3 regions of the [Clostridium] saccharolyticum WM1 genome follow, and region 2 is predicted to be linked to each of the others. Evidence: a T-box and tRNA genes for the amino acid it is inferred to sense, from the RefSeq annotation. Region 2 holds a T-box; the other regions hold tRNA genes.
The links. The T-box of region 2 lies ahead of leuS (leucine--tRNA ligase). A T-box ahead of a tRNA ligase gene usually reads a tRNA of that ligase, here a tRNA-Leu.

Region 1 (4,187 bases), 1.0 Mb from region 2:
AACCATCGTGTTCGGGATGGGAACGGGTGTCTCCCCTAAGCGCATCGGCACCAGAAATTTCGTGTCTCACTAGTAATGCGTGCACAATTAAGCGGAAAACTGTGTTGAAAGCTTGCTTTCATAAGCAGTTTTTTGATTCATTGTATAAGCGGCGCAGCCGCGACCGAGCGAATTATTCGCGAGGTTCCACATTACGGTTCTCTTGGTGTTTCTTTATTCTTTTTACTTCCTTTGAAAACCAAAGACTCAACAGTATCTAAAACCCTTACTTCTTCTTCCTTAGAAAGGAGGTGATCCAGCCGCACCTTCCGATACGGCTACCTTGTTACGACTTCACCCCAGTTATCAGTCCCGCCTTCGGCAGCTCCCTCCTTACGGTTGGGTCACTGACTTCGGGCGTTACCAACTCCCATGGTGTGACGGGCGGTGTGTACAAGACCCGGGAACGTATTCACCGCGGCATTCTGATCCGCGATTACTAGCGATTCCAGCTTCATGTAGTCGAGTTGCAGACTACAATCCGAACTGAGACGTTATTTTTGGGGTTTGCTCCAGATCGCTCCTTTGCTTCCCTTTGTTTACGCCATTGTAGCACGTGTGTAGCCCAAATCATAAGGGGCATGATGATTTGACGTCATCCCCACCTTCCTCCAGGTTATCCCTGGCAGTCTCCCCAGAGTGCCCAGCCGAACTGCTGGCTACTAAGGATAAGGGTTGCGCTCGTTGCGGGACTTAACCCAACATCTCACGACACGAGCTGACGACAACCATGCACCACCTGTCTGGAATGCCCCGAAGGGAAGGCCCCGTTACGGACCGGTCATTCCGATGTCAAGACTTGGTAAGGTTCTTCGCGTTGCTTCGAATTAAACCACATGCTCCACCGCTTGTGCGGGTCCCCGTCAATTCCTTTGAGTTTCATTCTTGCGAACGTACTCCCCAGGTGGAATACTTATTGCGTTAGCGGCGGCACCGAAGAGCTTTGCTCCCCAACACCTAGTATTCATCGTTTACGGCGTGGACTACCAGGGTATCTAATCCTGTTTGCTCCCCACGCTTTCGAGCCTCAACGTCAGTTACAGTCCAGTAAGCCGCCTTCGCCACTGGTGTTCCTCCTAATATCTACGCATTTCACCGCTACACTAGGAATTCCACTTACCTCTCCTGCACTCCAGCACCACAGTTTCCAAAGCAGTCCCGGGGTTGAGCCCCGGGCTTTCACTCCAGACTTGCAGTGCCGTCTACGCTCCCTTTACACCCAGTAAATCCGGATAACGCTTGCCCCCTACGTATTACCGCGGCTGCTGGCACGTAGTTAGCCGGGGCTTCTTAGTCAGGTACCGTCATTTTCTTCCCTGCTGATAGAGCTTTACATACCGAAATACTTCTTCACTCACGCGGCGTCGCTGGATCAGGGTTTCCCCCATTGTCCAATATTCCCCACTGCTGCCTCCCGTAGGAGTTTGGGCCGTGTCTCAGTCCCAATGTGGCCGGTCACCCTCTCAGGTCGGCTACTGATCGTCGGCTTGGTGGGCCGTTACCTCACCAACTACCTAATCAGACGCGGGTCCATCTCATACCACCGGAGTTTTTCACACTGTGCCATGCAGCACTGTGCGCTTATGCGGTATTAGCAGCCGTTTCCAACTGTTATCCCCCTGTATGAGGCAGGTTACCCACGCGTTACTCACCCGTCCGCCGCTCAGTCACTTTTAATTCCATCCGAAAACTTCCTTAAAAGTGCTTCGCTCGACTTGCATGTGTTAAGCACGCCGCCAGCGTTCATCCTGAGCCAGGATCGAACTCTCAAATTTAAGCAGATAGTCTTTGAAAGCGGTCGTAGATTTGCCAGAAATCCCGTTGGAAGTTTACTTCCATAAGGGAGTTATGGGAAAGCTGCGAACATTTGCGAAGCAAATGGTAGCGAATGAAGCAAAGCTTCATGAGCCTACCGCCCGGACTAGCCATCCAGTTCAATCCACGGTCAAAATCAACAAACTAGCTAATTTATTTCCCGTTTTACTTGTTGTTTGGTTCGTATACAATTACTTGTATTCGTTCTGAAATTTTCTCATTCAAAGCCATCAAACATGGCTTGTTTTATTAGAATTTTCAGGGTTTTACATACTGTTCAATCTTCTGTTTTCAAAGTGCTGATTTTGCTTTGCTGTCTCAGCAGCAACTTTCATAGGATATCATGTCCGGTTGTTTTTGTCAACCTTTTTCTACATTTTCTTCAAAACTTTTTCATCGGTCATTGATGTGTTTTGGAAGAAGTTTTGCCGCCGTTTTCAGCGGCGAGTTACATTATACCAAAGCATTCGATAAAAGTCAACATTTATTTTCATTTTTTTTAATAAATGTTAAAAACATAATTAAAAGCCAAACTATAGAACAATGTAGAACATATCTATGTTTAATCTCTGTAGACAGAAACAATTCGAAAACAGTCCATCTAACCTAATTATAGTTCTTTCATTAACAGCCCATCAATCACCGTTTTTCTATTTTTCTAAATATACTTATAAGATCTTCCTGTCTCCATTAATAATAACTTTTTATTAGCTGCCGGGCAAATAGTAATCCAATTCTTGAAAAACCGCATTGCTCATATATTCCAATGGAGCGTCATATCATCCTTGACTCCATTGCTCTTTTTCAACTGGAAGAGGTTGAAAGAAACGTTCAATAAGAAATTGTAATCGAATAGAATTCTTTAAACCATTGCAGCAGAAATTTTAACAGCAGACCTGTTGTTTTTTAGTAAATATCTGCCATAGAAAAATGCCTCCTTTTTCTTGACTTTTTTACTTTCAAATGGTATCATTTATGTTGTTGCCAGCGGGTATGGCGGAATTGGCAGACGCGCCAGATTTAGGTTCTGGTGGGAGACCGTGCAGGTTCAAGTCCTGTTACCCGCAGTTTTACATATGATAAAAAAACACCGAAAGTCCTGGTAGTTACAAGGAATTTCGGTGTTTTTAATATCAGGAGTTTGCGGCCGCCTGACTGTCATAGTTAAATAGGGCATAAATTCCTCCATTATTCAATGACTAATTTCTTTACTCTGGTTCTGACAAATTCTTTTACTGCTTTAACATCCATATTAAGGGAAATGGCCAATTCTCCATAAAAGTTTTCTTCTGCTAATTTAAAATACTTTGTATCTATCGTAGTTAATTTTTTGCCGTCTTTTAATCTGGACTGTTTCCGAAAATAGATTGTCTTAATGATCTTAACCAATTCACGGCAATCACACCTTTTCATGGCTTCTTTATATTCAGATTCCCTTCTCTTTTCATCAGCAACCCACAGGGAATCAATATTTTTTATATCATCAATCAGTTTCATAGCTTCATCTTTAGGAATTACAGGTCTCATGATAACTTTATCGTTATCCACAGGAGTATAAAACTTACTTCCTTTTATAAAATAAGGATTTAAGGTATAATACATTTTATTCCTTGGCATATCGGCTATTTCTAAAACGCCAACGTGCTCAACCCTGCAGATCCCTTTACTTCCAAATACAATATTATCACCTACTTGATACATGTCTACATCTCCTATTGGGAAAGCTTAAAAGTTCAATTCTTGCTCCGGTTTTGCATTATCCGCTGGATCGAATTTCATGGTTTGCAGGAAACAGGCACTTGTGATTCTCTTCATTATGGCACCTCCTATCCAATATAATAATTATATATTATCACATTTTAGGCTTTTTTGTCAGAACTTTTTTTCAAACCCTTTATTTTTAGTAAATATTATAAAGTGATATGCGAATGTTTTTGTATATTAATACAAGCATCCAAAAAAATTTTAGATGCACCAACCATTGGTGATTCTTTTACACCTAAGTTCTGTCTTTCACAAAAAATACCGGACGCCTAAAATCGTCCGGTATTGTATTCGGCTGCTCTTTATTGATGGATAAGTGCTCTTATATCTTCCGGACTGGTGTCCAAATTTCGCTGTAGGCATAATCTGTCCTATGCTCATCCATTATTGTAAAGGTAAATCAGGGAGATTGATGATCTCAACCGGTAGCAGGCAGCCACTGGGATTAGAACCTTGCCACAATGCTTTGCATGGCGGCCGGGAATGGTCCTTCAGCAGGAGAGACCGCCCAGGTATATCATTTTTCATATTCACAACCTCCTTTCCGTAATTTTTATTATCAAGCCCTT
Region 2 (4,187 bases):
GAATCCGCAAAAGCTCTCCATGCTTACTGAATTTGCAAAACGGGTGGAAACCACCCCAAAGGACCAGCTTTTCCCAACCCTATTAAGCTTAAATGCGGAAGCCAGCCGGAAAGGTATTCAATTTAACGATCAGGAAACAGATCTTCTCATCTCCATCATGAGCACCAACATGGACCAAAACGAGAAAAAACGAATCGAAACCCTGCGGATGCTATCAAAAAATTTTATGAAGCGTAATACAAAATAAAAACAAGGACATTATGGGCGGACCCCTTAGGATCTGCTGTAATGTCCTTATTTTATCCTGCAATTACTTGCACACAATATTTACAATTCTTCCAGGAACATAGATTTCCTTAACAATGGTTCCGGTTATCTTATCCGGGATCAAAGCCTTTCCTGCCTCAATAGCCTCTTCCTTAGATACGTTTACAGGAAGCTTTACCACTGCCCTTGTCTTTCCGTTTACCTGGACCGCAACTTCAATTTCGTCTTCCTTCATGGCTTCTTCATCACATACCGGCCACTGTGCGTGGAATACAGAAGTCATGCCGCCAAGCCTTTGCCACAGTTCTTCACCAATATGAGGTGCAAAAGGAGCAACCAGAACCACAAAGGCCTTTAAGGTCTCTTTGTCAATGCCACCGGTCTTCTGAGCCATTTCAATAAATTTATTGTTATATTCCATAAATCCGGAAATTACCGTATTTAAGTTAAACTGGCTGAAACGCTGCTCAATATCAAAAATCAGCTTGCTGCGCAGACGAAGCATTTCCCTGGTGGGCTCCACATCCTTATTACTGCTTTCCGTCACCAGTTTCCAGAAACGGTTCAGGAAACGGCCGACGCCTTCAATTCCCCTGTCATCCCACTCTGCATCAAGCTCCGGCGGTCCTACAAAAAGCTCATACATACGGAGAGCGTCACAGCCATAGTCACGAACCAGGTCATCAGGAGATACAACATTTCCCTTGGACTTGCTCATTTTGATACCATTTTTTCCGTTGATCATCCCCTGGTTAAACAGCTTGGTAAATGGTTCGTCAAAGTCAACCACACCGATGTCGTTTAAAAATTTGGTATAGAAACGGGAATACAGAAGATGAAGCACGGCATGCTCCACGCCGCCGATGTACATATCCACCGGAAGATATTTTTTCGCTTTTTCTTTGGATACCAGTTCCTGGTCATTGTGACTGTCTACATAGCGCAGGAAGTACCAGGAGGAACCAGCCCATTGGGGCATGGTGTTCGTCTCTCTTTTTGCCGGAGCGCCGCACACCGGGCAGGTGGTGTTCACCCATTCGTCAATGTCCGCCAGAGGTGATTCTCCCGTGCCGGTAGGCTGGTAGCTTTCCACTTCAGGAAGGGTAAGGGGAAGCTGGTCTTCCGGTACCGGCACATTGCCGCAGTGGGGGCAATGGATAATGGGAATAGGCTCTCCCCAGTAACGCTGCCTGGAAAATACCCAGTCACGAAGCTTAAAGTTTACGGTCTTCTTTCCAAGACCACGTTCCTCAATCATTGCCGGAGCATCTTTTTTAAGGACAGAGGACTCCATTCCATTCCACTCACCGGAATTGATCATGGTTCCGCTTGCCTCGGTATATGCCTCGGTCATATTTTCAATTTCCCTGCCGTCCTTTGCAATAACCTGAATAATGGGAATGTTGAACTTCTTCGCAAACTCAAAGTCCCTGTCATCATGAGCCGGCACGCACATGATGGCACCGGTACCGTAGTCGGCAAGGACGTAATCGGAAAGCCAGATGGGTACCTTGGCACCGCTTAAAGGGTTAACCGCATAGCTACCGGTAAATACGCCGGTCTTTTCCTTATCCTGAAGACGGTCCACATTTGACTTCATGGAAGCATCGTAGATATACTTCTCAACTGCCTCTTTATTTTCCGGAGTGGCAAGGCCTGAGGCAAGAGCGTGCTCCGGCGCAAGCACCATAAAGGTGGCTCCGTATAAGGTATCCGGTCTGGTGGTATAAACCGTGACGGCCTCCTCTCTTCCGTCTACCTTAAAGTCAACCTCGGCTCCATAAGATTTTCCAATCCATTCCGTCTGCATCTTTTTGACCTTTTCCGGCCAGTCAAGCTTATCCAAGTCATCCAGCAGACGGTCTGCATAAGCGGTGATTTTTAACATCCACTGTCTTAAATTCTTCTTTGTAACTCCGGTTCCGCACCGTTCGCAGCAGCCGTTGACCACTTCTTCATTTGCAAGTCCCGTTTTACAGGATGGACACCAGTTGATGGGGAATTCCTTTTCATAGGCCAGGCCCTTTTTAAACATCTGGACAAAAATCCATTGGGTCCATTTATAAAATTCCGGATCCGTGGTGTTGACCTCCATATCCCAGTCATAAACGGCTGCGATCTCATTGATCTGGCGTTTGATATTACTTACGTTCTCAGCCGTGGATTTTGCCGGATGGACTCCCATTTTGATGGCGTAGTTCTCTGCCGGCAGGCCAAAAGCATCCCAGCCCATGGGGTGGATCACATAATGTCCCTTTAAAATCTGATACCGGCTCCAAACATCGGATATTACATAGCCTCTCCAATGGCCCACATGAAGGCCGCTTCCTGAGGGATATGGGAACATATCCAGACAGTAATATTTCTTTTTCTTTCCATCATCAACATTGATGGGGCTCTTTGCCCAGTTTTCCCGCCATTTTTTCTCAATGGCGCTGTGGTTGTATGATGCTGCCATAACAAATTTTCCTCCTTTTACAACAGGGTTTTTCCCTGTATCAAATGCCCGCAGTTTGAGAGATACCCGTAAGAGAACATAAAAAAATGCGCCTCTAACCGTTTATACGGCCATAGAGACGCAGAATCTACCGCGTGGTACCACTCTATTTCATACAAGTTTCGTATGCTCTCACTGGATATAGAAAAACATATCCCCCCGCTGTAACGGTCGGGACACCGGCAATGCCTACTCAGAAACAGAGCTTCCTTCAGCACGCTACTCAAAGGCCAGTTCAGCTGACATCCCCAACCGGCTTTCACCACTCGCCGGCTCTCTGCATGTTTCAGACAGCTTACTACTCCTAATCACAGTATTTTTGCTAACTACAAATGTAACATAATTGACGAATCGTGTCAACCGTAATTAAAGAAATCCCTGGCATTAAACCAAAGAAACCACAAAGGTCACGGCTGAAAGAAGAAAAAACAAGGTCATCCCAAGGTTGAAAAAAAGAACTTTCCATGCTCCTTTGCCCCAGTTTTCCATAAACCCCTGGTAAAACAACAGCTTTTTATGATTGATAAAAAACAAAATGGTTCCGGCAATCACCGCTCCAAGCATTAAAATTGAATAGCCTGTGGTAAGCAGCGGATGGTCTTCAATATGGAGGGCTGCGATGGAGCCGAGAAAATTTATGATCATGTGAAAAATTATGGTATAGCGGAGCTTTCCCGTCTGAATATAAATATAGGCCAACACCAGACCAATCAAAAAGGCATAAAAGAACTGGTAGAAATTTCCATGGCTTAATCCAAAGACAACGCTGGATGCCAGGATCGCCGCTTTATCCCCATAAAGTCGGATCCTGTCGATCAGGACCTTACGAAACAGAATTTCTTCACAGACAGGGGCCATTACCACCATGGTAACAAAAATCGACCAGGTACTTAATCCCTTCATTACTTCCTCTACCGGATTAACCATAGGCTTTCCCAACAGAGTACAGACAAGGCTCATTAAGCCCTGCCCCATAAGATTTCCAAAAAACAGGGCGCTCATACAGACCAGGAATCCGGAAACCAGCATTCCTGCTCCTGCTTTTCTTGCTTTTGGTCTGAATAAAACCGGCATATCCTTTACAATCAGACAGGCAATTACGCCTCCTGCAAGGTAATTCGCCAGGGAAACAAATACCATGTACCAGTTCCCAAAGGTTATTTCCATTCCAATCCGGGACAGTAAAAGAGCAATGACTCCTACCTCAAGCTGTATTACAATCGTTACAAGAAGGAATGCTCCATATCCAAATCCCACTCTTGAAAACGCCTTCCTTGCATTTCTTCTGTCTTCCACTATTCTCATACCTCCTGCCAGTTGGTATCAGTTTATCACAGATCAGAAAAAAGCGCAATTTGTCTCTTAGCCAAGATCCTCCGGTCCAAACCCCAGAGGAAGCAGTTCTTTTAAAGAAAACATTTTA
Region 3 (4,187 bases), 240 kb from region 2:
GGCCTTGTCTTCTATCACCAACTGGATCCCCAGACAACAGCCTTCTTTGCATTTTAGAAATATGGCCTCCGCTTCCAAAAGGTCCGTAACTACATGAAAGCCCGATTCCAGGGAAGCTTCCTCTTCTTCTCCGGGGAAAACAGCAGGGACAAAATCCATGTCCATAATCTTCTGGATCTCTGCCTGTTCCAGGGTTTTTGTATAATCCAGACGGATATCACAGTCCCTGCGAAGAGCGGAAAGCGCTTCCTTTTTCCTGACCTTTTCCTTATTCCTTGTAAGCGTCTCCCTGATCCTGTGAGACTCTATTTTTTCCATCTGCTGATAAATATTTTCAATAGTATGATATTTTTTTATCAAATCACAGGCCGTTTTTTCTCCGATTCCTTTTGCTTCGGTCAAGCCAAAAACTCCTAATAAGTCCCCTGGCTCAAGGCCATATTCTTCCCTGATGCCCTCTATGGAATAAGACTTAAATTCCAGACCATCTTCTCCAACAGCCGGTAATTTAAGGGTCACATGTTCTTCCACAGCCTGCAAAAGCTTCCGGTCTCCGGACAGGAGGATGATTTCCCCTTCCTCTTCCTGACACCTTTTTGCCAATGAGGCCAGTATATCAGAAGATGCATAACCCTTCTTATCAAGAACAGAGATCCCCATAGAATGGAAAGTCTCCTTTAACAGCTCTTCCTGCTTTAAAAGCTCTTCATAAAGTCCTGCACTTTTTAGAAATTCCTTCCGGCCGTTTTCCCTTTCCGAATCAAAGGCCGCAGCAAAATAGTCCGCTTCTTTTGCATCCAGCAGCTTCATGACCATGCTTTGAATCCCTTTCACTCCATTGGAAGGAAGTCCATAAAAAGCATTCTCTGCCATGCTGCTCCCATCAATTAATATAATTCTTTTTCTGTCCATATTTCCTCTTTCCTGCCCTTGTTTTAATGGCATAAAGGGATACCTGCCGGGTATTTCCCACTATTATAATAACCCCCACTGTATCCAGATCCGGCACTGCAGAAGGATTGTTATAACCAGCGCCATGATACTTACCGTTGACACTGCATATCTGGCAATTTTTATACACCGTACCAACTGCAGCCTTTGTCTGGACTGCTCTATGGCAGCCTCCAGCGTTCCTTTTATATTATAATTCCCAGTTTCGGAGTCTAACTGCCGGATTCCTACATCAACCGTAAAGTATATTTCCAGTTCCTCCCTGCATTCCGTACAGGATTCCATATGCGTCAGAAATTCCCCCAGCTCTTCGTCTGTCAATTCATCTTTGATGTAAGGCATGACCAGACGTTCCGCTTCTTTACATGTCATGGCCCAGATACCTCCTTAACCTTATCTTCTGTCTATCATACAATATATTTTGCTTATTTTCAATTTAATAATCTCAAAAAAACACTTGCCAAATGGAATATCCTATGATAAAATAATGAACGTTGTAAGCAAAGCCGGCATGTCGGAATGGCAGACGAGGCGGACTCAAAATCCGTTGATGGCGACATCGTGTGGGTTCAAGTCCCACTGCCGGCACTACACCCTTGGCAGAGGGCAAGGCCTTGGAAAGCTGATTTTTTCAGATTTCCAGGGCCTTTTCTCTGCCCACAGCACTCCCCCGCAGCGATTATTTCCAACAATTTCCAACAATTTTCTTAATTTAGAAAAAAACGCCGCACTACCGCAGCATTTGTGGTATACTGTAAAAAAATCTCGAAAAACAGGGAGGCACTCCTATGAAACGAAATTCCGTCATCACAGCCCTTTTCATTATCTGCGTCCTGATCTTAAGCGGCTGCGGACATAAAAACTATATGAAAATCGACGTATCCACAGCTGCAATCGACGGGGAATCCATGTCCTCTGCCACCGGGGCCCAAAACCCCGGCAATACCGAAAGTCCAGACGGCAAAGCATTGGCATTGGAAAACGAAACCAGCAGAGCTGATTCCGCCGCCCGCATCTCTACCGTTATTCACACCTATGAGGAAGGAAAAGTTTCCATTGAATATCCGTCTATTACCGGATTAGAGGATGGAGAGAAAGAGAAAAAGATCAATGCCCTGTTAAAGAGCAATGCTCTGGAAATACAGAAGGCATGCTCCGTGAATCCGAAATCAGATAGCCTATCCATTACAGCTAAAATAATTTCTGCAGACAGGAAACGGATCACAGCCACATACACCGGATTGTTGTCTGGGGAAGGAGCCGCTCATCCGGTCCATCTGTTTTTTACCAACACCGTCGACATATCCCAGGCAAAAGATATCAGTCTCACAGACTATGCGGACCCCAGGGGATTGGCAGAATACATTCGTTCTTCTGACTGCCAGTTTAATGATACTTCTCCTGAGCTTACAGAAGCCCTACTTCCTTACCTTGCTGAAACCAGCCAGGAAGCATATGTGAAAATGTTTCAAAATGCTGATTTTCCCCTGAAAGCTGAGGGACCAGACAACACTTCCGTATTTCCGGAATCCTTTAGCTATGAGGATCACGGCACCATCATCGTTTCCGTTCCAGTGCCGCACAGTTTGGGCGATTTTGCGCTTATAAAATATACTCCTGAGACAAAATAGGAAAAATAGTTGCCATTTACCCCTTTCTTTGATAAAATAGGACGGAAAATAAAAAGAAATGGGGTAGAAAAATGAGTAACAACGCAAAACTGACAACCCGGGATTATCTGCTCAGCATCCAGTATCTGTCCGCCATATTTGACGCCGCCAGGCTGGTCCCCTTATTGACAGGTCAATTCACCGCCGGCATTATTTTCTGCAGGCGCCGGTATCTTAATATTCCACTGCTGCACTAAATTTAAGGTTCCCTTCTTCTTGGTTTCTCCTTTGTTTTCTGGCTGTTATCACCATAAGATCCAGCCGGAAGAAACCGTGATCCCAGGAAACGTACTTTTAGCACAGAGTGGAATTATTTTTGCAGTCAGAATGACTGGAGGAGCCATTTAAACCTGGAATTGTCATGTTTACTCCGCTATTCGTCATACTCTGCCCTATTTATATGCCCAAGGCTTCTTTCAGTCAGTTCCTGCTCTGAAAGGAATTGCGTCAGGTTATTTTTTGAGAGACAGCCTGGCAACCTTCCGGCCGGTTTTACGGGCTGCCCTGCAATACTACTTCTTCTGAGAACACCGGCGTTTTGGCATCCGCCAGGAATTACAATCCTAAGCTTTTACGATTAATAACTGTATATGCCATGATCCAGAATCAACCTGGCAAAAAGCAAAGCAATGGAATGATTCTGATAATGGGGCTGGATTTCCATATCTTGACGGACTTAACGTTTTAGTAGACTCTATTACATGAAACTCTCAGGTTTTCTTTCTGCATTTATAATCGGTGTTCTCATGAACCTTATCTTGCAGAAAGTTCCTGATACAGGATCAGATCAAAGAAAGGATTAATATTATTATGGACTTTTCAATGGACAATGTAACCATTTTTACCCACCCACTCATTCAGCATAAGATCTCAATTTTAAGAGACAAGAGGACAGGAACCAACGAATTCCGTGCCCTTATCGAGGAAATCGCCATGCTTATGGGATTTGAAGCCTTAAGGGACCTTCCTTTACAGGATGTGGAGGTGGAAACTCCTATTGAGACCTGCATGACCCCAATGATTGCCGGTAAAAAAATGGCTGTCGTTCCTATTCTTCGTGCAGGACTGGGCATGGTTAATGGGATCCTGGCTTTGGTTCCCTCTGCAAAGGTTGGTCATATTGGACTGTACCGGGATGAAGTTACTCATGAGCCTCATGAATACTACTGCAAGCTTCCAAGTCCCATTGAGCAGAGAACCATTGTTGTGACCGATCCCATGCTGGCAACCGGAGGTTCCGCTGTGGCAGCGGTGGATTTCATCAAGCAGCATGGCGGAAGAAACATTAAGTTCATGGCAATTATTGCAGCTCCGGAAGGCTTAAAGAGGCTTCAGGAGTCACATCCGGATATTCAGATCTACATCGGACACCTTGACCGCCAGTTAAATGAAAATGCTTATATCTGTCCTGGTCTTGGAGATGCCGGGGATAGGATTTTCGGCACTAAATAACAAGCAGTGCCAATGAATGGTAAATAAAAACGCGCGTTGATCCGGCATGTTATGCGGAGTCAAAGCGCGTTTTTATTTGCCTGCTTCGGGAGAGGCAGCTTCCAATGATTCTTA

Region 1: it has a tRNA-Leu gene. The T-box ahead of leuS (leucine--tRNA ligase) is inferred to sense a tRNA for this amino acid. The anticodon was not compared.
Region 3: it has a tRNA-Leu gene. The T-box ahead of leuS (leucine--tRNA ligase) is inferred to sense a tRNA for this amino acid. The anticodon was not compared.

Annotation. Positions count from the first base shown of each region.
Region 1 is NC_014376.1:792,661-796,847, reverse strand. It holds rRNA gene rrf (5S ribosomal RNA) at 1-55, opposite strand, end outside; rRNA gene CLOSA_RS03680 (16S ribosomal RNA) at 284-1,814, opposite strand; tRNA gene CLOSA_RS03670 (tRNA-Leu) at 2,842-2,921, shown strand; gene CLOSA_RS03665 (CarD family transcriptional regulator) at 3,043-3,555, opposite strand; gene CLOSA_RS22530 (hypothetical protein) at 4,003-4,146, opposite strand.
Region 2 is NC_014376.1:1,790,336-1,794,522, reverse strand. It holds gene CLOSA_RS08545 (hypothetical protein) at 1-247, shown strand, start outside; gene leuS (leucine--tRNA ligase) at 311-2,725, opposite strand; T-box leader at 2,837-3,085, opposite strand; gene CLOSA_RS08535 (CPBP family intramembrane glutamic endopeptidase) at 3,149-4,060, opposite strand; gene CLOSA_RS08530 (cytidine deaminase) at 4,127-4,187, opposite strand, start outside.
Region 3 is NC_014376.1:2,030,733-2,034,919, reverse strand. It holds gene polA (DNA polymerase I) at 1-912, opposite strand, end outside; gene CLOSA_RS09520 (anti-sigma factor family protein) at 976-1,323, opposite strand; tRNA gene CLOSA_RS09515 (tRNA-Leu) at 1,457-1,539, shown strand; gene CLOSA_RS09510 (hypothetical protein) at 1,740-2,582, shown strand; gene CLOSA_RS22655 (hypothetical protein) at 2,654-2,818, shown strand; gene upp (uracil phosphoribosyltransferase) at 3,444-4,073, shown strand; gene CLOSA_RS09500 (sodium-dependent transporter) at 4,185-4,187, opposite strand, start outside.